Undibacterium sp. KW1: one gene and its partner. The main gene of each other region encodes a partner of the protein of the gene in region 2 in a complex. Links are inferred from orthologs where the notes say so. Each region holds a gene or a part of one and is shown on either strand. Other genes may lie near its edges. The genes, in order: UNDKW_RS07045 and yajC.

The links.
Region 1: the proteins of yajC (region 2) and UNDKW_RS07045 are in contact, whole or in part, in a crystal structure (PDB 2RDD), measured with the Escherichia coli proteins. The link is inferred for Undibacterium sp. KW1 from one-to-one orthologs.

The regions. Positions count from the first base shown.
Region 1 is NZ_AP018439.1:1,597,519-1,609,851, forward strand. The notes cover bases 4,917-8,666. They hold UNDKW_RS07045 (efflux RND transporter permease subunit), read left to right. Parts: upstream 4,917-5,310; coding sequence 5,311-8,466; downstream 8,467-8,666. Other genes in these bases: UNDKW_RS07040 (efflux RND transporter periplasmic adaptor subunit), read left to right, coding at 4,917-5,236; UNDKW_RS07050 (efflux transporter outer membrane subunit), read left to right, coding at 8,469-8,666. In the rest of the region: UNDKW_RS07020 (glycosyltransferase family 39 protein), read right to left, coding at 1-746; UNDKW_RS07025 (type B 50S ribosomal protein L31), read right to left, coding at 930-1,196; UNDKW_RS07030 (trimeric intracellular cation channel family protein), read left to right, coding at 1,903-2,532; UNDKW_RS07035 (TetR family transcriptional regulator), read right to left, coding at 2,554-3,237; more of UNDKW_RS07040, read left to right, coding at 3,911-4,916; more of UNDKW_RS07050, read left to right, coding at 8,667-9,911; UNDKW_RS07055 (hypothetical protein), read left to right, coding at 10,126-10,710; UNDKW_RS07060 (SCO family protein), read right to left, coding at 10,816-11,466; UNDKW_RS07065 (formylglycine-generating enzyme family protein), read right to left, coding at 11,463-12,275.
Region 2 is NZ_AP018439.1:1,029,657-1,041,140, forward strand. The notes cover bases 8,584-11,484. They hold yajC (preprotein translocase subunit YajC), read left to right. Parts: upstream 8,584-9,821; coding sequence 9,822-10,148; downstream 10,149-11,484. Other genes in these bases: UNDKW_RS04690 (YdgA family protein), read left to right, coding at 8,584-9,546; secD (protein translocase subunit SecD), read left to right, coding at 10,228-11,484. Outside these bases: UNDKW_RS04665 (GNAT family N-acetyltransferase), read right to left, coding at 1,173-1,667; ATP-dependent DNA helicase RecG, read right to left, coding at 1,674-3,830; tRNA preQ1(34) S-adenosylmethionine ribosyltransferase-isomerase QueA, read left to right, coding at 4,025-5,074; tRNA guanosine(34) transglycosylase Tgt, read left to right, coding at 5,067-6,200; UNDKW_RS04685 (FAD-dependent oxidoreductase), read left to right, coding at 6,337-7,860; more of UNDKW_RS04690, read left to right, coding at 8,071-8,583. UniProt on the Escherichia coli protein: The SecYEG-SecDF-YajC-YidC holo-translocon (HTL) protein secretase/insertase is a supercomplex required for protein secretion, insertion of proteins into membranes, and assembly of membrane protein complexes.

The DNA of each region.
Region 1 (12,333 bases), 560 kb from region 2 along the record:
GCAATGGCAATCGCCACAGGCAGGGTGGTGTTGATCAGGTATATCAACGGCTGGCGTTGCTGGCGGTAAGCGCAGACTGCCAGCAGGCTGATCCATAGACCAGTTGGCAATACCCAGCCACGGGTTAATACCAGCAAGCCTAAGATGCCACCAATTTTTGCAGCGGTAAGCCTGGCAGGTTCGTCGAGCAGCCGTACGCACAGATACAATGTGCAGGCGATCAGGGATATCTGCAGTGCTTCTGCACTGGTTTCATGGCTGCGCAGCAGGAGTCCAAGGCAGCCAAGGTAAATCAGCAAGGCACCGTCAGCGAGGGTACGGCCAAAATCGCGTGCTTCTGGCTGGCCACCAAAGGCCAGTTTCAATGGCTGGGCTTCTGGCCTGCGGCCCAGCAGGTAAGTGGCATACCAGACCGAGAGTGAGCCTAGCAGGAAGCAGATGCCAGTACTCAGGCGGGCGGCCATGGGTTCGCCCACCAGCCAGCCAAATAATTTAATGCAGATGGCACCGAGCCAGAAAGCCAGTGGGCCTTCTTCTGGCATGGGCAGGCCGACGATGTGTGGCCACAACCAGTCAGCCAGATTGCCATGTGCCATGGTCCACATGATGCCAAAGCCAGCGGCATCGTCACCTTTCCAGGGGTCTCGGCCTATCAGGCCGGGCAGGATATACAGGAGACAGAGGGCGATGATTCCCCAGCGCGGTAGCGCAACTGTTGCGGCAGCAGGAAGTCGGACTGGCTTCATATCTGGGTGGTGGAGGGAAAGGATGCTTATTGTAGGGTAAAGCTGTAGTAAAAAAGGCAGCCTGGGCTGCCTTTTTTACTAAAAACTCTTGGGAACCACAGACTGTCTTGCGTACTCCGCAATTTTGTATTAGCAGGGCTGCCCCTGCCAATGCATGAAACCGTGCTGTGTTTCCCTTGCCGATTAGTTGGCGACAGAAGTCTTGGAACCGACTTTGCCGAACTTTTGGCGGAATTTTTCAACGCGACCGGCTGTATCCACGATTTTGTGTTTGCCAGTGTAGAAAGGATGAGATTCTGCAGAAACCTCGATCTTTACCAGTGGGTATTCTTTACCTTCAAACTCACCTTTGTCTTTGGTGCCGATAGTTGAACGTGTGATGAATTTGAAATCGCAAGATACGTCGTGGAACAGAACTTCGCGATAATTTGGGTGGATGCCGTCTTTCATGCTTGCCTCAAGATAGTGTAGGTAGCCAATAAGCACTTCGTCGGTCGCCCTGCTTCTTGACCCGATTGCATTATCACTTGCCAAAGGTTAAATAATTGTCTGGATTTTGGACGCCCAAAATGCCAAGCCGATGATTATACAATGAAAATTGGGAGTTTTGCGATGGGATGTTGTCGGAGTCGGGGGCTTATTGTAGAGAAATTTGAGGTGGATAAGGTTGGCTTGAGTGAGATTGCGTTATTTATTTAATATGTTTCTATCCTTTTTGCCACGACTTATTCTAGTGAACTGTAACAGTGAAAATCGGAGTGCCTGCCACGTGCGCGACGATCATGGCTGCGTTGCAAATACTCGCGATAGCCCCGCTATCGCTGCGTTTTGCGTCTTGCCCTGATGCGTCGGGCACATGTCCTTCACTCTCGATTTCACTGTTACAGTCCACTAGTTTGTTACGAACGCCAATGGTGCGCCAGCCCGGTAGGTTTCTGCCTGTGCAGGAGCGACGAATTTGAGGGTGGTTTCTTTGCATGAGCTTCCGGATATCTTCGATTTTTCTCAGTCTTTCTCTGTGATAGCTCTGTGTCTCTGTGTCTCTGTGTCTCTGTGTTGAGAGGTCTTGAATTTAAGGAACCATAGACTATCAGACCCATAGTCACCCCTAACTTGATAAAATCCCCATTTTTGCACCAAATCCTGAAGGAGAAACATGACGACGAGCTATCTGGGTATGAGTTCGATGTTGCATACCATTGAAGTCGCCGGGATACTGGCTTTTGCCAGTTCGGGATTTATTGAGGCGCGGCGCAAGCGTATGGATGTGGTGGGGGTGTTCACTGTGGCCTTCATCACGGCCTTTGGTGGCGGCACCCTGCGTGATCTGCTATTGGACAGGCGGCCCTTGTTCTGGGTGGAGAATCAGGAATACCCTATCCTGATCTTTGTCATGTCGATTATCGCCATCCCGTTTTTGCGGCATTTACGTAATGCCGTGACTGAAAACGCCATTGTCCTGGCCGATGCCTTAGGACTGGGTCTGTTCAGTGTAACCGGTGCATCCCTGGCGCAAGAAGCGCAGATGCCCATGTTTGTCTGCGTGATGATGGGGGTTATTACCGGGATTTTTGGTGGAGTTTTGCGCGATATTATCTGTAATGAAATACCGCTGGTGTTCCGCCGCAGCCACTTATATGCGACCTGTGCGTTTGCCGGTTGCTGGACCTACCTGATACTGAACTGGCTGGAGCTCAATGAAGGTGTAGCCCTGGGGTTTGGTGTGGGCATCTGTTTCGTACTGCGCATGATGGCAGTACGGTTTGACTGGAAATTGCCGGTCTAGCCAGGTTTTTCCTGGCCTTGCCTAGTCCTGGTTATTGACGACCAGTTGCAGGCCGCATTCTTTTTCTGCTGGTCTGGCTTTTTTCAGGGGCGGGCGGGCGACCAGGCCTGCCAGGAACATGTCTATCATGTCTTCTGCGTGCAGCATCAGGCAATAGGCGGATGAGTCTTCCAGCCATTCATGGACTATGCCTATGACATAGGCGTGGATGGCCTGCATGGCGATCCAGGTGTCGGTGTCAGGATGCAGTTGCCCCTGATTAACCGCCTGCTGGACCATGGCCTGCACTTTGGACAGGCATTCAACCCGTTTTTCACTTTCGACGCTGAAGAAGATCAGATCGCTGTTCTTTTCACAGCGATGAAAAATGATGTCAAACACATTTTGCTGGCGAGGGTTGCCAGTCACCAGATTGAGGAAGTGAACGTTGAGTTGCCTGATACCGGCAAGCGGGTCTTTTTGTGGTGTGGAAACAATCTCGTTGAGCAAAGCTTCCATGGGCAGGAAGGCGCGGTCACACATGGCCTGGAACAGGGCGTTCTTGTCCTTGAAGTGCCAGTAGATGGCGCCGCGCGTCATGCCTGCTGCGCTGGCAACATCATTGAGTGTGGTACTGGTGACACCTTTTTCGGCGAACACTTTTTCTGCCGCGTCTAGCAGAGTATTATAAGTTTCCTGTGCTTCTTCTTTCGTCTTCCTGACCATTTTGTTTCCTTTGTGTACGCGGCAAATTTTTATCGCGACGTACAAATTTTTTTGCTGTCTCTTCGTTATTGTATGTGATCACTGCAGGGTGAAAAGCGCTGAAAGCCTGAGGCTCGCTACTAATCACACTGCGTGATTAAGACATGTATTCCGGTTATACCGTTTTTATGTTTTTAAAACCTGCATTGTTACGCATTGATACTGCTCTACATTTAAAAAAACGACCTGTCACAGATCAAATTTGTTGCCTCGCAGCAGAAATTTATTGTCTGCTTTATACTTGTTTACTTGCCTGTCTTGCTAGCCTCTATCAGCCCTCGGGATCGGGATGTCATGAGGCTTTCATCAGGCTGCTTTATAAAGCATTTAAATACCGCGCTTGTCATTCATGCTGCTAATGACCGCAAACAATTCTTGTTAATTTGACCATGGCTCACGAAGAGCCATATAAATATAGCCCAAGAGAAACTGCACCCTTAGGCGCTGGTTTTTCATAGGTAAGCATCAATTCAGATCTCACCCAAATCCCTGTTTTACCGTAGGGCTGTTTAAAAACTTTATTTACAAACATTCGTGAATGTATATAATAGCACACCGCCTTTCCTTTTAGAAGAAAGAATCTCCTATGCGCTCCCCTGCAAAACCAATAATAAATGTATTTAAGCTAACTTCAGTGACTAGTCATATGACGCAGGCTTTGCCTGCTTTGCGTATTGCTGCTATCAGCCTGCCTTTACTGGTGCTGGCTGCCTGTGGCGATAAAGGGGCTGCCAATGCTGCGGGCCCAGGCAAGATGCCTCCACCAGAAGTGAATGTCGTTACCGTACAGCCACGTAACCTGGGTATGGACTTTGAATATGCGGCGCAAACCGCAGGTTCACGCGAAACTGAAGTGCGGGCCCGTGTTGCCGGTATTTTGGAAAACCGCCTGTATGAAGAAGGTTCCCGTGTTAAAGCCGGCACAGTCCTGTTCCAGATCGACCAGGGTGCTTACCGCACGCAACTGGCCTCTGCTGAAGCGTCCGCTGGGGTGGCAGAAGCCAAACTGAACCAGGCCAAACGCGAATTTGCCCGTCTGACACCACTGGCAGCAGAAAAAGCCATCAGCCAGAAAGAATTTGATGACGCCAAGTCTGCGCTGGAAACAGCAGAAGCCAGCTACAAGCAAGTGCAGGCTCAGGTGAATGAAGCCAAACTCAACCTGGGTTATACCCGTGTTGTAGCACCGATTGATGGTGTGACTGGCGTTGCTGCCAAATCAAACGGTAGCCTGGTGACAGCAGCAGATAGTTTGCTGACCACCATCGTGCAAACTGATCCTGTGTATGTCAACTTCAGCGTACCGGAAGCCGATTACCTGAAACTGAGCAAGGACGTAGGCGCAGGCAAGATCGCGTTGCCTGGCAAGAAAACCAATAACGGTAGTCTGGCGTTCGATGTGCAACTGAAACTGGCGGATGGCAGTACAGCCCCGGTCACCGGCAAGATGAACTTTGTCAGCGAAAAAGTAAACCCGGCTACCGGCGGTTTTGATGCCCGTGCCCAGGTGCCTAATCCTGATGGCACATTGCGCCCTGGCCAGTTTGTACGCGTGATACTCAGCGGTGCTACCCGTAGTGCTGCCATTGCGATACCTCAGCGTGCTGTGATTGACAGCCCTATGGGCAAGATCGTATTTACGGTGTCGCCAGATAACAAGCTGGTGCCAAAGCCGGTTGAGCTGGATGGCTGGTCCCATGGTGAATGGATAGTGACCAAGGGTTTGCAAGGTGGTGACCGCGTATTGGTGGATGGTTTCATCAAGGCGCATGATCCTGGCATGACGGTAACGCCAATCGCGATTACAGCCAATGCTGCAGCCCAGGCTGCACCAGCGGGTGCACCACCAGGTGCTCCTGCTGCAGGTGGCAAACCACCTGCCGCCAGTGCATCCGCTTCAGCACCTGCAGCATCTGCCGCATCTGCAACACCGGCTGCCAGCGCAGGGGAAAAACACTAAGCCCGTATCTTCAAGCCAAAGTATCAAGCTGAAAATCCGCTGCATAACAAAGCTAAGGCTACAAGGAATAATTCATGTTCTCAAAATTTTTCATTAACCGGCCGATCTTCGCGACAGTTTTATCGCTGATCATCGTGCTGGCCGGTCTGGCCGCCTTGCGCGTCCTGCCGATTTCGCGCTACCCGGAGATTTCTCCGCCGGTAGTGAATGTGACTGCGGTCTATCCAGGCGCGTCTGCCGAGGTGGTTGAACGTACCGTCGCTGGCCCTATCGAAGAGCAGATCAACGGCGTGGAACACATGCTGTATATGGATTCTGTATCTTCTGCTGACGGTCGTGTGTCGATCAACGTCACATTTGAAGTCGGTACCGATCTGGATATCGCTGCAGTTAACGTCAACAACCGCGTGCGTCAGGCTGATGCCAAGCTGCCGCAAGAAGTACGCCGCCAGGGTGTGACAGTGTCCAAGAGTTCGTCCAACTTTCTGGTCGTAGCTGCCTTGTTCTCACCTGATAACCGTTACGATGCGCTGTATCTGTCCAACTATGCAACGCAAAATGTGCTGGATGCATTGAAGCGTGTGCCTGGTACCACCAATATCCAGATTTTCGGTGCCAAGGATTATGCGATGCGTATCTGGATGCGTCCTGACCGCATGGCACAACTGGGTGTGACGGTTGCCGATATATCGAACGCGATTACTGAGCAAAATGCCCAGTATGCAGCAGGTAAAGTAGGTGCCCCACCAAACAATACCGAAGAACTGACGATGACAGTGACGGCCAAAGGCCGCTTGCTGGAACCGTCTGAGTTTGCCAATATCATCGTCAAGTCGGCCAAGGGTGGTTCTGCCATCCGTATCAGTGATGTCGCACGTGTCGAGCTGGGTTCCAAGGATTACAACCTGTATGGTCGCGTCAATGGTCACCCATCTGCGAATATCGGTGTGTTCTTGCAGACCGGCGCGAATGCGCTGGAAACGCGCAAAGCAGTAGAACAAACCATGAAAGACCTGAAAGCCAAGTTCCCTGAAGGCATGGAATATGCCACGCCGTATGACACCACACCTTTCGTGACGGAATCCATCGCTGAAGTGTTGAAAACCCTGGCAGAAGCCATGGTGCTGGTGTTCATCGTGGTGTATCTGTTCCTGCAAAGCTGGCGCGCAACCATCATCCCTACATTGGCTGTGCCGGTATCGCTGATTGGTACCATGGCTGGTCTGCATTTGCTGGGTTACAGCATCAATACGCTGACCTTGTTCGGTATGGTGCTGGCGATTGGTATTGTGGTCGATGATGCGATCGTGGTGCTGGAAAACGTTGAGCGTCTGATCAATGAAGAAGGCATGACACCAAAAGATGCAGCGATTGAGGCCATGCATGAAGTGACTGGCCCGGTTATCGCGATTGTGCTGGTGCTGGTAGCGGCTTTCGGCCCTATCGCCTTCCTCGGTGGTCTGGCGGGTGAATTGTATCGTCAGTTCTCGGTCACGATTTCTATCGCTGTGGTCTTGTCCGGTATCGTTGCCTTGACATTGACACCAGCTTTGTGCGCGATCCTGCTCAAGCCAGGTTCAGAAAATCATAACCGTTTCTTCACCTGGTTTAATGCTGCCTTTCTGCGTTTGACCAAGCGTTACACCAATGGCGTGACCTTCTTCATGAAGCGTGCTGTTCTGGGTATCGCACTGGTGCTGGGTATGGTGGCATTGACTGGTTTGTTGTGGAAAAACGTACCTGGTGGTTTGGTGCCGGATGAAGATCAGGGTTATTTCATTGGTGCGGCGATCATGCCGGACGGTGCTTCGCTGGATCGTACTGATGCGATGGTGCGTCAGGTTGAATCTATCATGAAAACCAACAAGAACATCGATACTACCTTTGCGCTGGTTGGTCTGGATTTCCTGGGCGGTGGCGGCTTGAAATCTTCTGCTGCAACCATGTTCTTCCCGTTGAAGCCTTGGGAAGAACGTAACCAGTCTGCACAGCAGATGGTGGGTGAAAGCTATATGAAAACTGGCCGTATCAAGGAAGGTTTGCCTTTGTTCTTTGCCCCGCCTGCGATTCAAGGTCTGGGTCAGACCGGTGGTTTTGAGTTCTATCTGCAAAATGCCGGTGAAGGCGGTGTCAAACGCCTGGCACAACTGTTGCCATTGCTGATTGCCGAAGCCAACAAACAGCCAGAACTGGCTGGCGTTAAAACTTTGTGGCAAGCCAATTCACCACAGTTGTATGTCGACGTGGATAATGAAAAAGCACGCTCCATGGGTGTGGCCTTGTCTGATGTGTATAACACCCTGGCCGCAACCATGGGTAGTTACTACGTCAATGACTTCAACAAGAATGGCCGTATCTACACCGTACAGTTACAGGCCGAAGGCCAGTACCGCGCCAAGCCAGATGACATAGGCAGCATGTATGTGCGTTCTGCCACTGGTCAGATGATACCTGTGCGCGCTTTCACGACCATCAAGTTCATCACCGGTCCTGATTCTGTACAGCGCTTCAATGCCCTGCCTGCGATTAAATTGCTGGGTGATGCCAAACCAGGCTACAGCTCCGGCCAGGCAATTGCAGCGATGGAAAGAGCAGCGAAGAATGTCTTGCCAGCTGACGTAGTCTATGACTGGGGTGGTGCTTCCTTCCAGGAAAAACGCAGCAGCAATGCGGCTGGTCTGGCATTGGGCGCTGGCGTGCTGATGATTTTCCTGATCCTGGCTGCACAGTATGAGAAATGGTCTCTGCCATTCTCGGTCTTGCTGGCCATGCCTTTCGGTATCTTCGGTGCCTTGCTGGCGGTGTATCTGCGTCACTTTAATAATGACGTGTACTTCCAGATTGGTCTGGTGACGCTGTTGGGGCTGTCGGCGAAAAATGCGATTCTGATTGTGGAATTCGCGGTCATGAAAGTGCATGAGGGATATGCACCGGTGGCTGCGGCGCTGGAAGCGGCACGCTTGCGCTTCCGTCCTATTCTGATGACTTCGCTGGCGTTTATTTTGGGTGTGGTACCACTGGCTTTCTCGCACGGCGCTGGTGCTGCTGCGCGTCAATCCCTGGGTACTGGTGTATTGGGCGGTATGTTGGCAGCGACTTTCCTGGCGATCTTCTTCGTGCCTTTGTTCTTCAAGCTGATCAATGACAGACGCTTGAAAACCACTGAGCAGGATTTTGAGCACCCTGTCCATATTTTGCACAATGCGCCTCAAGCAGATGTGAAGGAATAATAATGTCTGGAACAAAATTCATATTAACGACACTGGTTGCCAGCATGATGCTGGCAGGCTGTGCCTCGGTAGGGCCTGACTACCAGCGCCCGGCGCTGGAAACTCCGGCCAGCCCCGGTGTGGTGGTCACGCAAAATAAACTGGCAGCAGTTGATTATGCAGCCTGGTGGAAAAGCTTCCAGGACCCAGTACTTGACGGTCTGCTCGATGAAGCGGCCAAAAATAACCAGGACTTGCTGCTGGCCGCAGCGCGTATAGAAGAAGCACGTGCAGTTGCTGTCGGTGCCAATTCGAACCGCTATCCCAGTGTGGATGCTAACCTCGGCGCAACCCGTACCCGCACGAGTGAAAATGCCGGTAAGCTGGGTGCCGGTGCCAGCCCGTACAGCAAAGACTTTCAACTGAGCCTGACAGCTTCGTATGAAGTCGATTTCTGGGGCAAGCTGGCGCGTGCCGATGAGGCAGCCCGTGCGCGTTTGCTGGCGCAGGAAGCCAATCGTGGCCTGGTGCAAAGCAGCCTGTATGCGAATGTGGCGCAGACTTATTTCAGCCTGCGCGCAGCCGATGCACAACTGGCCCTGGCTGATTCGACCTTGAAGACTCGCCAGGAAAACCTGCGTTTGCAACAGCGCCGTTTCAAGGCAGGTGCAACCAGCGAACTTGATTTGCATGTAGCTGAATCTGAAGCAGCCGCATCGGACATCAGTTATGCTCAAGCCAAGCAAGCCTTGTCAAACATAGAATCGACACTGGCTGTTTTGCTGGGCCGTTCTGCCAGTGCGATTGCGCAGCCTGTGATTGCACGTGGTAATGAAATAGACAGCCTGCATCAGCAATTGACGATGCCTGCAGACTTGCCATCTGATTTGCTGAACCGCCGTCCGGATATCCTGTCGGCAGAGCAGGCGCTGGTCGCTGCCAATGCAGATATCGGTCAGGCCAAGTCACAATATTTCCCTAGTGTTAAATTGACGACGACTGCTGGTTATGAATCCAGGATATTCCAGGACTTGATCAATCCGGCATCGCTGTTATGGAGTCTGGGTAGCAGTCTGGCGCAACCTATCTTCCGTGCCGGTGCAATTGGTGCGGTAGTACAAGGCGCGGAAGCCCGCAAGAACCAGGCCCTGGCTCAATATGTGCAGGCAGTGCAGGGCGCTTTCCGTGATGTGCATGATGCGCTGAATAATACGGCGGCTAATGAGCAGGTCAACCTGGCTTCCGAGCGCAGGGTGGTCGCATTGAAAGATTCATTGCGCCTGGCGGATTTGCGCTACAAGAATGGCTATAGCAGCTATCTGGAAGTCTTGAACGCACAACGCGACCTGTACCAGGCACAGTCCAGCCTGATCGACAGCAAGCGTGCGCAATTGTCTGCCGTGGTCAGTATCTACAAGGCGGTGGGCGGAGGCTGGAGCAAGCCTGAGGTTTTGGCCAGCAAGTAAGTGATAATGTAATAAAGTAAAAAAAGTAAAGCAGCGGGCCAGTCTCAAAACTGGCCCGTTTCTTTTTGGGTTTGCGATTCTTCAAGGCGTTACATTTTGCTACTTACGCTTGTTACTCTCACTTACAGCTTGGCTGTCATCGGCACTTTCTGATGAGTCGTTATAGGCATGTGACTAGCACAAGTAACTTATAACCCCAGATAAGGATTGCATCATGAAAACAAAATTTATCCCCTTGTTATTGGCTGGTTTGCTGACAGGTTCTGTATTCGCACAAAGCGTCAGCGGCGATGTACAGCGCAATGTGAACCAGCAAGCACGTATAGAAGAAGGCTTGAAAACCGGGCAGTTGACGACCAAGGAAGCTGGCAAACTGGAGCGTGAGGAAGCGGCTGTCGCACGTGAAGAGCATAAGGCATTGAAAGATGGCAAACTGAACCAGCAGGAAAAAAACAAGCTGGCCAGAATGCAGGACAAGGCCAGCGCCGATATTTATGTGGAGAAGCATGATGCCCAGGTTGGCAACCCCAAATCAGTATCCAGCAAACGCATGCAGGCTGATGTGCAAAGAAATGTGAACCAGCAACAACGGGTTGAAAATGGCATCAAGTCTGGCGAACTGACCAATCATGAAGTGGCAAAGCTGGAGAAAGGTCAGGCAAGAGTCGATCACAAAGAAGCCCTTGCTGCAAAAAATGGTCATGTCGGCGCGGCTGAACAGCGCAACATACAGCATGCTGAAAACCATCAATCGAAAAAAATCCACAAGGAAAAAACGGATGATCAGGTTCGTGGCTGATCTGCGCGCTTGTTAATGCAAAAGCCGGGCTCCTGACTCCTGTTAGTGGCCCGGCTTTTTTCCTTGATCTCAATTGCTGATTTGTATCAGCTCAATCTGATTAATTTAAGGCGCCGCAGCGGCAGTGCCAGCATCCAGGCCTTTGAGTGCGAGTTTTATCTTCTGCAAGAATTCATCATCAACTGACCCCAAGGTGCCGCTACGGGCGAGTATGCGGCCATTTTTATCCAGCAAAATCAGAGCGCTGGTATGGTTGAATTCACCGCTGTCCATTTGCCGGTATTGAATATTTAATACCGCAGCCAGTTGTCTCACGGATTTTTCACTGGTGCGTGCAAGCACCCAGTGCTGCGTATCCAGTTCCCTGGCTTTGGCGATGGATTGCAAAGTGGCGACCTTGTCCCTGGCCGGATCGAGGGTCACCAGCAGGACGGATAAATGAGATTTCTCTTTTTCATCCAGCTTTTTTTCCAGCATGCGTATGGTGTCTATCAGCATGGGGCAAACATATTCACATGAGTTGTAGAACATGCTGGTAATCACGATATTGCCGGCCTGGTCTGCCAGTTTGAAGTTTTGGGCTTGCTGATTTTCCAGGCTGATCGGTAAACGGTAAACAGAGTCACCTGGTATTGACTGTATTTTGGGCTGTACTTTTGTTGTTGCTACTGCTTCGCTGCTACCTGCATGTGCATGCAGTGCAAGCAGTAGAAAAGAGGCCGCAATGGCCTTCCATGTGTTCAAAGCTGATGTCATTTTTTTTCTTCCTTGAGGTCGCGCGCACAGCGGAAACCCAGATTGTCGGTCGTGCTTGCACCGGTCAGCGATGACAGCAGGGCTACCCGCATCAGGATCGCGTAGTTTTCCTTGTTTTGCAGGCTTATGGCACCGGCACCGCAGAATTTCAGTTTGTCCGGATCACCCTGGGTACGGCTGTCAGCGCTGATCAGCAGGGCATTAAAGTCACTGACCCATTCCCATATCAGGCCATGCATATCCCGGACACCATAATAATTTGGCGCATGGCTCATGTTGGTTGACGACTGGGCTGGTGATTCTGAATACCATGAGAGTATGCGCGCACGCCAGGCCGGGTCACTGCGGGCATCGGCATGTTGCTCATCTGCCGCTGCCACGAGCTCCCATTCATACCAGCTGGGCAGGCGCGCGTCTTCCGATTCACAGTAAGCCTGGGCTGCATGCCAGCTGACGCTGGTAATTGCCTGCGTCAATTTCTTTTCATTCCCCACATCACTTGCCGATGCCCACGCATGCAAATAGCTGGCATCTGCAAAGATAGAGGCGATCTGATCCCGCTGCCATTCAGGATGGATGTGCAGGAATTGCTGGTATTCCCCCGTTGTTACCGGGCTGGTGCGCATGGCAAAGGATGGGACCCTGGCCATGTCCTTTACATTGGGCCCAGACAATACACTGGCGAACTGCTTGCCAGGAATGGCAACATATTCAGCGGCACAGATAATCGCAGGAGCCAGCAAGAAGACCGTCCCCAGCAAAGCCTGCCCTAACTTTGATTTGCTGCCACGCCTGTTACAGTTCGCCATATATTGATCTATTTATTGATCTATTTATTGATCTATTGACCGATGGATCGTTCAGTTG
Region 2 (11,484 bases):
AATTGTGGATGTGATACTTGCTATTTTCAAAACGCTTGATCTGGCGCAGTATGTCCAGCTTCGCTTGTGCTAAGCGACCGGGGAGTGCGGGGAGTGGCTAGATGTGCCACTCCCTTTTAAATCTGCAGATGCTTCTCTGTATTCAGCTCAGCCTTTAGACTGGCTCATGGCCTTGGTTAGCTCCAGGTGACCTTGTGCCGCACCGCTTTCTGGCACAGCCTCTCCATCACGCTGGCGCACTTCCGCCAGACGCGCAGCCAGTTGCTCAGGTGCATCATCCCCACGACCCACCCAGACACCCTGGGTCAGCGTGATATTCGCGGCTTCAAAACTGCCTGCGCCTGCGCACAGGATGGCGCGGGAGGGGCTTGCTCAGACGCCAGCACCAGCATCGCAGGTACCACATCTGATGGTTGCAACGCCGCCAGGAACTCTGCCGGGAACAGGCTTTCAGTCATGCGGGTTGCCGCCGTCGGTGCCAGGCTATTCACGCGGATATCATACTTGGCCCCTTCCAATGCCAGCGTCTGCATCAGCCCGACCAGGGCCAGCTTGGCAGCACCATAGTTGGATTGGCCAAAATTGCCATACAGGCCGGACGAAGAAGTCGTCATCACGATGCGGCCATATTTTTGTTCTGTCATGATGGCCCAGACTGCCTTGCAGCAATGCACCGCACCCATCAGATGCACATCCAGCACCAGTTTAAAGTCGGCGATATCCATCTTGGCAAAGCTCTTGTCGCGCAAGATACCGGCGTTATTGACCAGGATATCAATCCGCCCCCATTGCGCCATGGTCTCTGCCACCATGGCTTGTACCGCTTCAAAATCGGTGACCGATGCGCCATTGGCTATCGCCTCGCCACCAGCCGCACGGATTTCTTCGACCACGGCAAGTGCTGCGGCAGATGAACCGCCGGAACCATCACGCGCACCACCCAGATCGTTCACGACCACTTTGGCACCTCGCGAAGCCAGCGCCAGCGCATGTTCACGCCCCAAACCACCACCTGCACCGGTCACGATGGCAACACGGCCTTTGAAGTCTATTGTCATTTTTTCTCCTGTTGTAATTTGAAGTCGTGGGCAGACTCAGCCCTGAGATGCCGAGTGTATGCTATTTTTTTGGAGATGTAGCGGCAGGCAGCTCAGTTTTTTAGACGCTGGCGACTAAACAGCCTTTGCGCCGATTTTCTTTTGCATGATGATCGCGCCACCAAATTCCGGGTTCAGCTCATACGGCGCAAAGCCTTCTGCGCGATACAGATTCTGTGCACGAGTATTGCCCTCCAATACTTCCAGCGTCATCTTGCAATAACCCAGTTGTTCGGACAATGCAGTCAGGTGCTGCATCATTTGATTGCCTATGCCCTGGCCGCGAAAATCAGGGTGCACGGCAAAGTCGTGGATGTTCAATAAAGACTTGCAGGCAAAGGTGGAGAAGCCTTCTATGCAAATCGCAAAACCGGCAACCTGCTCATTCACATAAGCGAGTATGGCGCGCACGGTATTGCGTTTCTTGAGTTCGCTAATGAGATTGGCTTGTGCATAATCAGACAGCGATTCGCCACCACCCATGGGATCAAGCGCATACATATTAAGCATGCTGACCAGGTCTTTGGCATGCTGTGGATTATTGACATCAACATTAACGATATTCAGCATAGGTTTTTATACTCGTAAAAATTCTTCTTTATATCCAAGCCAGCGCTCCAGATGAGCGGCAACGGTGACAGGGTCATTTTTTAATAATTCATCGGCCAGATTGCGTGCCTTATCGACCAGCCATTGATCGGTTTCGAGGTTGGCAAAGCGTAACATGGCTTCACCGGATTGGCGTGCACCGAGGAATTCACCGGGGCCGCGCAATTCCAGGTCCTTGCGCGCAATTTCAAAGCCATCATTACTTTCGCGCATGGTGGCCAGCCTTTGCTTGGCTGTGCCACCCAGCGGGCCCTGGTAAAGTAGCAGACAAACACTGGCCGCCGCACCACGGCCTACACGGCCACGTAACTGATGTAATTGCGACAGGCCAAAACGCTCGGCATGTTCTATCACCATCAGGCTGGCATTCGGCACATCAACGCCAACTTCAATCACGGTGGTAGCCACCAATACCTGACTGTCATTGCGGATGAAGGCCTCCATGGTGGCCTGTTTTTCTGCCGGTTTCAGGCGGCCATGTACCAGACCTACTTTCAATCCCGGCAAGGCTTCAGCAAGCATGGTGTGCGTGTCAGTTGCTGTTTGCAGTTGCAGGGTTTCTGATTCTTCTATCAGTGGGCATACCCAATAAACTTGTTTGCCTTCCTGCCCTGCAGCCTGCACGCGGGCAATGACTTCATCACGGCGGTTCTGGTCGATAACACGGGTGACGATAGGTGTGCGGCCTGGTGGCAGTTCATCAATGACCGACACTTCCAGATCAGCGTAATACGTCATCGCCAGTGTGCGCGGGATAGGCGTGGCCGACATCATCAGTTGATGTGGCACCTTACCCGCCTCGGTCTTGTTGGCCAGGTTCAGGCGCTGGCTGACGCCAAAGCGGTGTTGTTCATCAACGATGACCAAGCCCAACTTCTTGAATTGCACGCTGTCTTGTATCAGAGCGTGGGTGCCTATCACCAGTTGTGCTTCGCCAGAAGTGATCAATGCATTTGCCGCGTCTTTTTCTTTTTTCTTCAGGCTGCCGGTCAGCCAGGCTGTTTTTACACCCAGCGGTTCCAGCCAGGCGGCGATTTTCCTGAAGTGCTGTTCGGCCAGAATTTCTGTCGGCGCCATCAGCGCTGCCTGAAAACCATTGTCTATGGCTTGCGCTGCTGCCAGTGCCGCAACGATGGTTTTACCGCTGCCTACGTCGCCCTGCAACAGGCGTTGCATGGGGAAGGCTTCACGCAAGTCATCGCGTATCTCTGCCAGCACTTTCTCCTGAGCCTTGGTCAGTGAGAATGGCAGGTTAAGCAAAAAGGCATTGCTGAGTTCACCGACCAGTGGCAGGGCATTTGCGCCTTTGCTGCGACGGGTGATTTGCGCACGCTTTAGTGATAATTGCTGGGCCAGCAGTTCATCGAATTTCATGCGTTCCCATGCCGGGTGTTCGCGCTCGATAAGGCTATGCTGATCGACATCTGGCGGTGGATTGTGCAGGGTGCGTATGCTGCTTTCAAAATCCTGCAAATGCAGGGCGGCCAAGCGTGCAGGCGACAGGGTGTCGCGCCAGTTGACGCGTGTCATGGCATTGGCAATTGCCTTGCGCAATAAAGCTTGTGGCACGCCCTCGCCAGATGGATAAACAGGTGTCAATGCAGTCGGCAACGGTGCGCCTTCATTGACGATCTTGTAGTGGGGATGCACCATCTCTGCGCCAAAGAAGCCGTGGCGTAATTCACCACGCGCCCGTACCCGCACACCTACCGCCATCTGCTTGGTCTGGCTGCCATAAAAATTCAGGAAGCGCAGTACGACCTGGCCACTATCGTCAGCAATAGTCACGACCAGCTGGCGGCGCGGGCGATACTGGATATCGCATTCTGTGACCACGCCCTCGACCTGTACGCTGCTGCCACCACGGAAAGAGGCATCGCGCATGCTGACGATTTCAGTTTCATCTTCATAGCGCATGGGCAGGTGCAAGACAAAATCCATGTCCTTGCGCAAGCCCAGTTTGGCAAGTTTTTCACTTGCCTTGGCAGCGGTATTGGCCGGACTTTTGGCTTTCTTGACAGGCTTATTGGTGCCGGACTCCGGCTGTGCATGGCCGCCAGCCATGGCTGCATCAGCTTGTGTATTCTTTAACTCTACGCTAGCACTTTGGTCTTCAGCGGCCATGAGGTGTAAAATGGTGGGTTTTGCTGTCAGCTTACTTTTTCAGGAAATTCACAAAACCCTGGTTGCAGGCTGTTTGCCTGTGATCTTACCCGGGTTTGCTACGATAGTGTGCATTCTACTGGTATTTTATACAGTGTAAAGTAGCTTTATGTCTGTTTTTCCTGTTTTACCCCTGATTTTTGTAGATTTTTTGCATGCCTTACTCCCTAAGTGATTTTGATTTTGAACTGCCTGAAGCCCTGATCGCGCAAACACCTTTGCCTGATCGTACCGCTTCACGTCTCTTGCATGTAGATGGCGATAGCCTGGTTGACAGGCATTTTGCTGACATCATCAACCAGCTCAATGCCGGTGATTTGCTGGTGTTTAATGATACTCGTGTCTTGAAAGCCCGTTTCTTTGGTGTCAAGGAGAGCGGCGGCAAGATACAGATGCTGGTAGAGCGCGTACTGTCGAATAATGACAAGGAGCGCAGTGTGCTGGCACAGATGCGTGCTTCCAAGTCGCCACTGCCAGGTAGCAAAATCCGCCTGGCAGACAGTTTTGATGTCGTCGTCGGTGAGCGCGTCGGTGAGTTTTTCACCCTGTATTTCCCGTCAGATATCTTCACGCTGCTGGAAACATTCGGTCGCCTGCCCTTGCCGCCGTATATAGAACATGATGCTGATGACTTTGACGAGCAGCGTTACCAGACCGTGTATAACCGCGTGCCGGGTGCGGTAGCTGCTCCAACGGCTGGTCTGCATTTTGACGAGGCGCTGTTGCAGCGTTGCCAGGACAAGGGCATCAAACTCGCCTATGTAACCCTGCATGTGGGCGCAGGCACTTTCCAGCCCGTGCGTACCGAGAATCTGGCAGATCACCAGATGCACAGCGAATGGTATACCGTGCCGGATGAAACCGTGGCAGTTGTGCAGGCCACCAAAGCCGCAGGCGGCAAAGTGGTGGCTGTCGGTACCACCAGTATGCGCGCACTCGAGTCTGCTTCACAAACTGGTGCCTTGCAGGCAGGCAGCGATGATACCCGCCTGTTCATCACGCCAGGTTATGTATTCAAAACCGTGGACAGGCTTATCACCAATTTCCACTTACCAAAATCCACTTTGATGATGCTGGTATCGGCATTTGCCGGTTATGATCGCGTCCGCGCTGCCTATGCTCACGCTATCGCTCAACAATATCGTTTTTTCAGCTATGGCGATGCCATGCTGCTGACCAATTCCTCCGGGGAAGACCATGCTTGAATTTACACTGATTAAAAAAGATAAAACTACTGCCGCGCGTCGTGGCCGTGTCAAAGTCAACCATGGTGAAATCGAAACGCCTATCTTCATGCCGGTGGGTACTTATGGCTCGGTCAAGGCGATGTCGCCGCTGGAGCTGAAAGAGATCGATGCGCACATCATCCTTGGCAACACCTTTCACCTGTGGCTGCGCCCGGGCACTGAAGTACTGAACAAATTTGGTGGCCTGCATGGTTTCATGGGCTGGGATAAACCTATCCTGACTGACTCAGGCGGTTTCCAGGTATTTTCGCTGGGTGCGATGCGCAAGATCACCGAAGAGGGGGTCAAATTTTCTTCTCCTATCAGTGGTGAGCGCCTGTTTTTGTCTCCAGAAATTTCCATGCAAATCCAGCGTTCGTTGAACTCTGATATCGTCATGCAGTTCGATGAATGCACACCATACGAAATCGATGGTAGGCCAGCGACGACTGAGGAAGCAGGTAAATCCATGCGCATGTCTTTGCGCTGGGCCAAGCGTTCTATCGATGAATTCAACCAGGGCGAAAACCCGAATGCCTTGTTCGGCATCGTCCAGGGCGGCATGTTTGAACACCTGCGCGATGAATCCCTGGCTGGCTTGAATGAACTGAATTTCCACGGTATCGCCATCGGTGGCTTGTCTGTGGGTGAGCCCAAGGAAGACATGATGCGCGTACTGGCGCACGTTGGTCCCAAGTTACCAGAAAACAAACCGCATTACCTCATGGGCGTCGGTACACCTGAGGATCTGGTAGCCGGGGTTGCCAATGGCATAGACATGTTTGACTGTGTCATGCCCACCCGCAATGCGCGCAACGGCTGGATCTTCACCCGCTTTGGCGATATCAAGATCAAGAATGCGCGTTACAAGGAAGACAAAGAACCGCTGGATGCAACTTGCGAATGCTATGCCTGCAAGAATTTCTCACGCGCTTACCTGCATCATTTGCACCGTACCGGTGAAATCCTGGGTGCACGTTTGAACACTATCCATAATCTGCATTACTACCTGGATTTGATGAAAAACATTCGCAAGGCGCTCGACGATGAACGCTTCCCTGAGTTTGTCCAGCAGTTCCATGCAGATCGCGCGCGCGGCGTTTGACGTAGTGTCTTATTGATTGTCTTATTTAATACGGTAAATAATGACGGACTGATCAGTAATACGAATTATATTCAGGCCGCTTGCAGGCAAAATGACGCTCTCGTCCGAGTGGACAAATGAATACTAGAGGTCTGATATGAATTATCATCCCGTCATTATTGCCGGCGGCGGCATTTCTGGTCTGTATTGCGCCTGGCGTCTGGCCTTGTCCGGGCAAAAAGTCGTGGTGCTGGAAGCCTCATCTGACCGCTGGGGTGGCCGCATAGAGACTGAAGATCTCGATGGCTTCATCGCTGAATGGGGCCCTATGCGTTTCGAGCCCACCCTGCAGCCGCGCTTCGATAAATTGTGCCGTGACCTGGGTGTCAAACTGACCGAGTTCAGTGGCCCAGAAGGTGAAGAGGTCAATGCCCCCACCTATGATTTGCCCGCAGAAGAAATGGGGCTCAATTCCCTGCAACTATTGAAGCGTGGCATCATGCTGGTCATGGGGCAAGACCCAGAAGACCAGGCCTGGATAGATGCCCAGACTGAGGCTGACTACCAGCGCATGCGCAAACATGCGCAACTCAATGGCCAGCCGCTGTGGAGCATGGGCTTCTGGAACGCCATGTCTGCCGAAGGTGCGCTCAGCCACCTGGCGCTGACCAAGCTGCGTGATACTGGCACCTTCTATCACATGATCCCGGAAAACCTGAACGCGATAGAGTGGATCATCTGGTGGCTGCGCGCCCTGAAAACCGTGGGCCAGCAACTGGCCAGCGTTGATGGCGGCACGGCAAAACTGACAGAGAGCCTGATGGCCAAATTACGCGGCCTTAGCAATGTCACTCTGGCCGGTGGTCATATGCTCACCAGTTTCAAGCAAATCGCCATGGGCCAGCCCCGGCTGGAGCTCGATGTACATACCAAGAACGGCAATATACAGTTGCAGACCGACAGGCTGATCCTGGCCTTGCCAAGAATGCCGCTGGTGAAACTGGCGTCCTGCCTGCCTGAACACGTCTCTTCACAGCTTGATGCGGTGAATGGCTTCCCCATGCTGAAATTGTTCTTCGTGACAGATTCACCCTGGTGGGATTATTCACAGCGCCCGCAACAATACGCGAGTTGTCTGCCTACCCGTGAAATCCATTATTTCCGCCGCCCGCAAGGCCAGGACAAGGATGGTCATGGCATGGTTTTGCTGTACATGGACCGCCCATCGACAGAATTCTGGAAACACTATGTCATGGAAACCGACAAACATGACCGCGCCGAGATAGACCAGAACGTCAAGATCGTTGATGCCTTTTCCCTGTTCGTCGCGCGTGATGTGAAACGCCTCGTCGATATCAAGCGCTCAGGCCTGAAACTGACTGACCAGGCCCAGCACATGTTTGAAGAAAAATCGCTGGAAGATACCCGCGACTTCATCAAGAATTCCATTGTCACCTATGGCATACGCGACTGGGCCAGGGCTCCCTATGGCGCGGCCAATCATGGCTGGCAACCGGGTGTGCGTTCCTGGAAAGTCATGGACGTGTTCAAGGCCTTTGACTTTGGCAGCGGTGCCAAGAATATCCACATCGTTGGCGAGGCATATTCCGATTACCAGGGCTTTGTTGAGGGAGCTTTGAATACCTCGGAACTGGCTTTGGCGACTATACGTTCCAACTAACGCAGAAAAAACCAGCAGGCAAGGCAGCAAGCGCAAGTTTGCTGCCTTTTTTCTTTTTATCATGCATTTTAAATGAGAGAAATATTGCTACATACCAAAGTATTGAAGTCAAATGCAAGAATGACAATCCAGGGGAAGCTTGTTACACTTTGCGCAGATCATATTGATCCTGGCCATCTGGCAAGCAAGTAATTCACACGGAGGAAGTTTGTGAGTAAAAGTACGAAACTGATTGCAGTAGTCGCGGTTCTGGCAGTGGCATATCCTGCTGCCGCCTGGTACACCGGAAAAAGTGTAGAAGCCAAGCTGACAGAATCCAGCCAGAATCAGGCTAAATCTTCTCCCTATGTCAAAGTCATCAAGCAAGATTATCAGCGCGGTATCTTTTCTTCTACCCAGGATACGACGCTGGAGCTGACTTTCCCCGGCATGAAAAAACCGGATTTTCCCATGCCGGGTGCTGACACCGGTGCTGACACAAATGCTGCTGAGCAGCCAGCTACCGATAATCCTGCAACGGCAGCTAGCCCTGCAGCAGAACCTGCTGTGGCAGAGAAGGCGTCGAAACCGCTGCAGATACATTTCATTAACCACATCCAGCATGGCCCGCTGCCTGCATTCCGTGGTTATGGTGCGGCCCTGATCAAGACAGAACTGGTGCTGGATGCAGAAAGCAAGGCGCAGCTTGCCAAGCTGTTTGGTACTGCCAACGCACTTGAGATCACTTCCCGCCTCAATTATGGTGGCAGTGGCCGTGTCAGTATTTCCAGCCCGGCATTCAATACCGTCATGGAAAAAGACAAGGAAAAAGTCAACTGGCAGGGCTTAAGTCTGGAAGTTGGCTTTGAAAAAGATTACAAGGCATTTAATGTCGTCATGAGTGCCCCTGGTTTGACCGTCGATGGGCTGGAAGGTCAGTCATTCAAACTGGGAGCGGTCAGCCTCAAAGGTGAAGTAACGCAGGCTTATCCAGGTACCCGACTTTATTTGGGCAAGACTGAAACCACTGTTGCCAATATCAGCTATACCGATAAAGTCGAAGCCAAGAAAAGTTTTACTCTGGATCAGTTCAAGCTCGGCACTGAAGCCAATATGAAAGATGAGCTCATGGACTTTGTCGCCAGGATAGGCGTTGCCAAACTCAGCTTTGATAATCAAGAGTTTACTGATTTCCATTACGACTATGGTGTAAAGCGCATTCATGGCCCATCCCTGGCAAAAATTTCTGTTGCCTATACCGATGTGATGAGCGCGCCTGGTGATCCTGACAAAAGAGCTGCCCTGACAGCCGTGTGGGATGAAGTTGCGGCTATTGTTTTGCAAAAAGAACCAGAGCTGGTGCTGGAGCGCCTGAGTGTCATGACGGTCGATGGCGAGGCAAAACTCGCAGGTTCTGCCAAGCTTGCAGGTGCAACAGCGGCAGATACAGCCAACCCTATGTTGCTGCTGCCAAAATTGCAAAGCAACCTGGATGTGACTTTGACAGAAGCGCTGGTCGCCAAACTTGGCGGGGCGAGCCAAAAAGATCCGGAAGCCCAAAAAGCTGCCCAGGCTGCCATGGCCCAACAAATACAGGCTTTCGAGGGCCAGGGTTTTATCACCCGCAGCGGCAAACTGCTGAGTTCCAAAATCGAATGGAAGCAGGGCGCTTTGACCATCAACGGCAAACCATTTAGCAAGCAATAAGTATTGCTGTTGTAAAATTTGCATTTATTCGGTCTATGCAGGCAATCATGCGGGTGCCCCGATGATTGCCTGCCTTTTTTTGCGCGGCTTTCTTTACAGATATCCCGACAATTTCCAGCATTTCGCATGGGCGATGCTAAAATACGCCGCTTTGCCGATTGAAAAATAGGCATTTGGTGCTATATACCAGGAATTGAGCAATAATTGCGGCAATTTATATCCGGGTTTTAGCCAGGAAATTAGAATTTCATTATTAAAATGACAGGAGTCTGAACGTGTTTATTTCCAATGCTTACGCACAAGCAGCCGCTGGCGGCGATCTCCAGAGCAATCTGCTGACTATGTGGCCTTTGCTCCTGATGGTAGCAGTAATGTATTTCCTGATGATACGCCCTCAGATGAAGCGTCAGAAAGAGCAAAGGGCAATGATGGATGCCCTGGCAAAGAATGATGAAGTGGTCACAGCAGGCGGTATCCTGGGTAAAGTAGTCAAGGTCAGTGATGCCTATGTGACCATAGAAATCGCCAACGGTACAGAAGTGGTCGTACAAAAGATGTCCATCACCATGATGCTGCCCAAGGGCACGATTAAAGCGATTTAATCAGCAAAACACGGCAACGCAGTCCAAAAATAAACTGGGCTGCGTTGTGCTTTTTTAGCTTCCAATTATTTTCCCCATTATGAATCGCTATCCACTCTGGAAGTACATACTGATTCTGATCGCCTTGCTGTTTGGTGCTTTGTATACTGCGCCAAATTTCTTTGGCGAATCACCTGCAGTGCAAGTCAGTAGCGGTAAAGCCACCGTCAAAGTCGAATCTGACATGGCTGGCCGTGTAGAAAAAGCGCTGGAACAGGCTGGCCTGAAAAGCAAGGATATCTCCTATGAATATAACGGTGTGCAAGGCACAGTCCGCGCCCGTTTTGAAGATACGGATACTCAGTTCAAGGCCAAGGCAGCTCTCGAAAAAGCCCTGAACGCTGATCCCGCTGATCCTACTTATACGCTGGCCTTCAACCTTTTGGCGAATACGCCAAAGTGGTTGCAAAATCTGCATGCACTGCCTATGTTCCTGGGCCTGGATTTGCGTGGCGGCGTGCATTTCCTCATGCAGGTCGATACCAAGGCTGTCATGAACAAGCGCATGCAAAGCCTGGTCTCCAGCGTGCGTAGCAATTTGCGTGAAAAAGAAGTGCGCCATGCGGGCTTGAACCGTGAAGGTGACCTGATTAAGGTCAAGTTCCGTGATGCAGAAGAACGTACCAAGGCCAAGAATGTCTTGCTGTCGCAGATGACAGATGTCGATTTGCTCGACACCGCCGGTAGTGATGGCGCCGACTTTGGCTTGCAGGTAAGTTTGAAACCCAAAGCACTGAAAGATGTAGTCTCGGAAGGTATCAAACAAAATATTACCGCCTTGTCCAAGCGCGTCAATGAACTCGGTGTTGCTGAACCTATCATTCAGCAACAGGGGGCTGACCGTATTGTTGTCCAATTACCGGGCGTACAGGACGTCGCGCGCGCCAAGGATATTATCAACCGCCTCGCAACATTGGAAGTCCGTTTGCTGGATGAAAGTGTCATCGGCTCAGTTGATGCCAATACCGCCGTTCCTTATGGCTCAGAAAAATTCATCTCCAACCGTGGCGAGTACCTGATACTCACCAAAGACCCTGTCATTACTGGTGACGACATTACCAATGCCACCTCCACTTTTGACCAGCACCAGCAGCCTGCTGTCAGCGTTGATTTGAATGGTGACGGCGGCAAACGCATGGGCAATGCGACCAGCTCACGCATAGGCAAGCGCATGGCGATCGTCCTGTTTGAAAAGGGCAAGGGCGAAGTGTTGATTGCACCAACCATCAATGATGAATTGCGCAATCGCTTCATCATCACAGGCATGGGCACATCGTCCGCTGCTGGTGACCTGGCT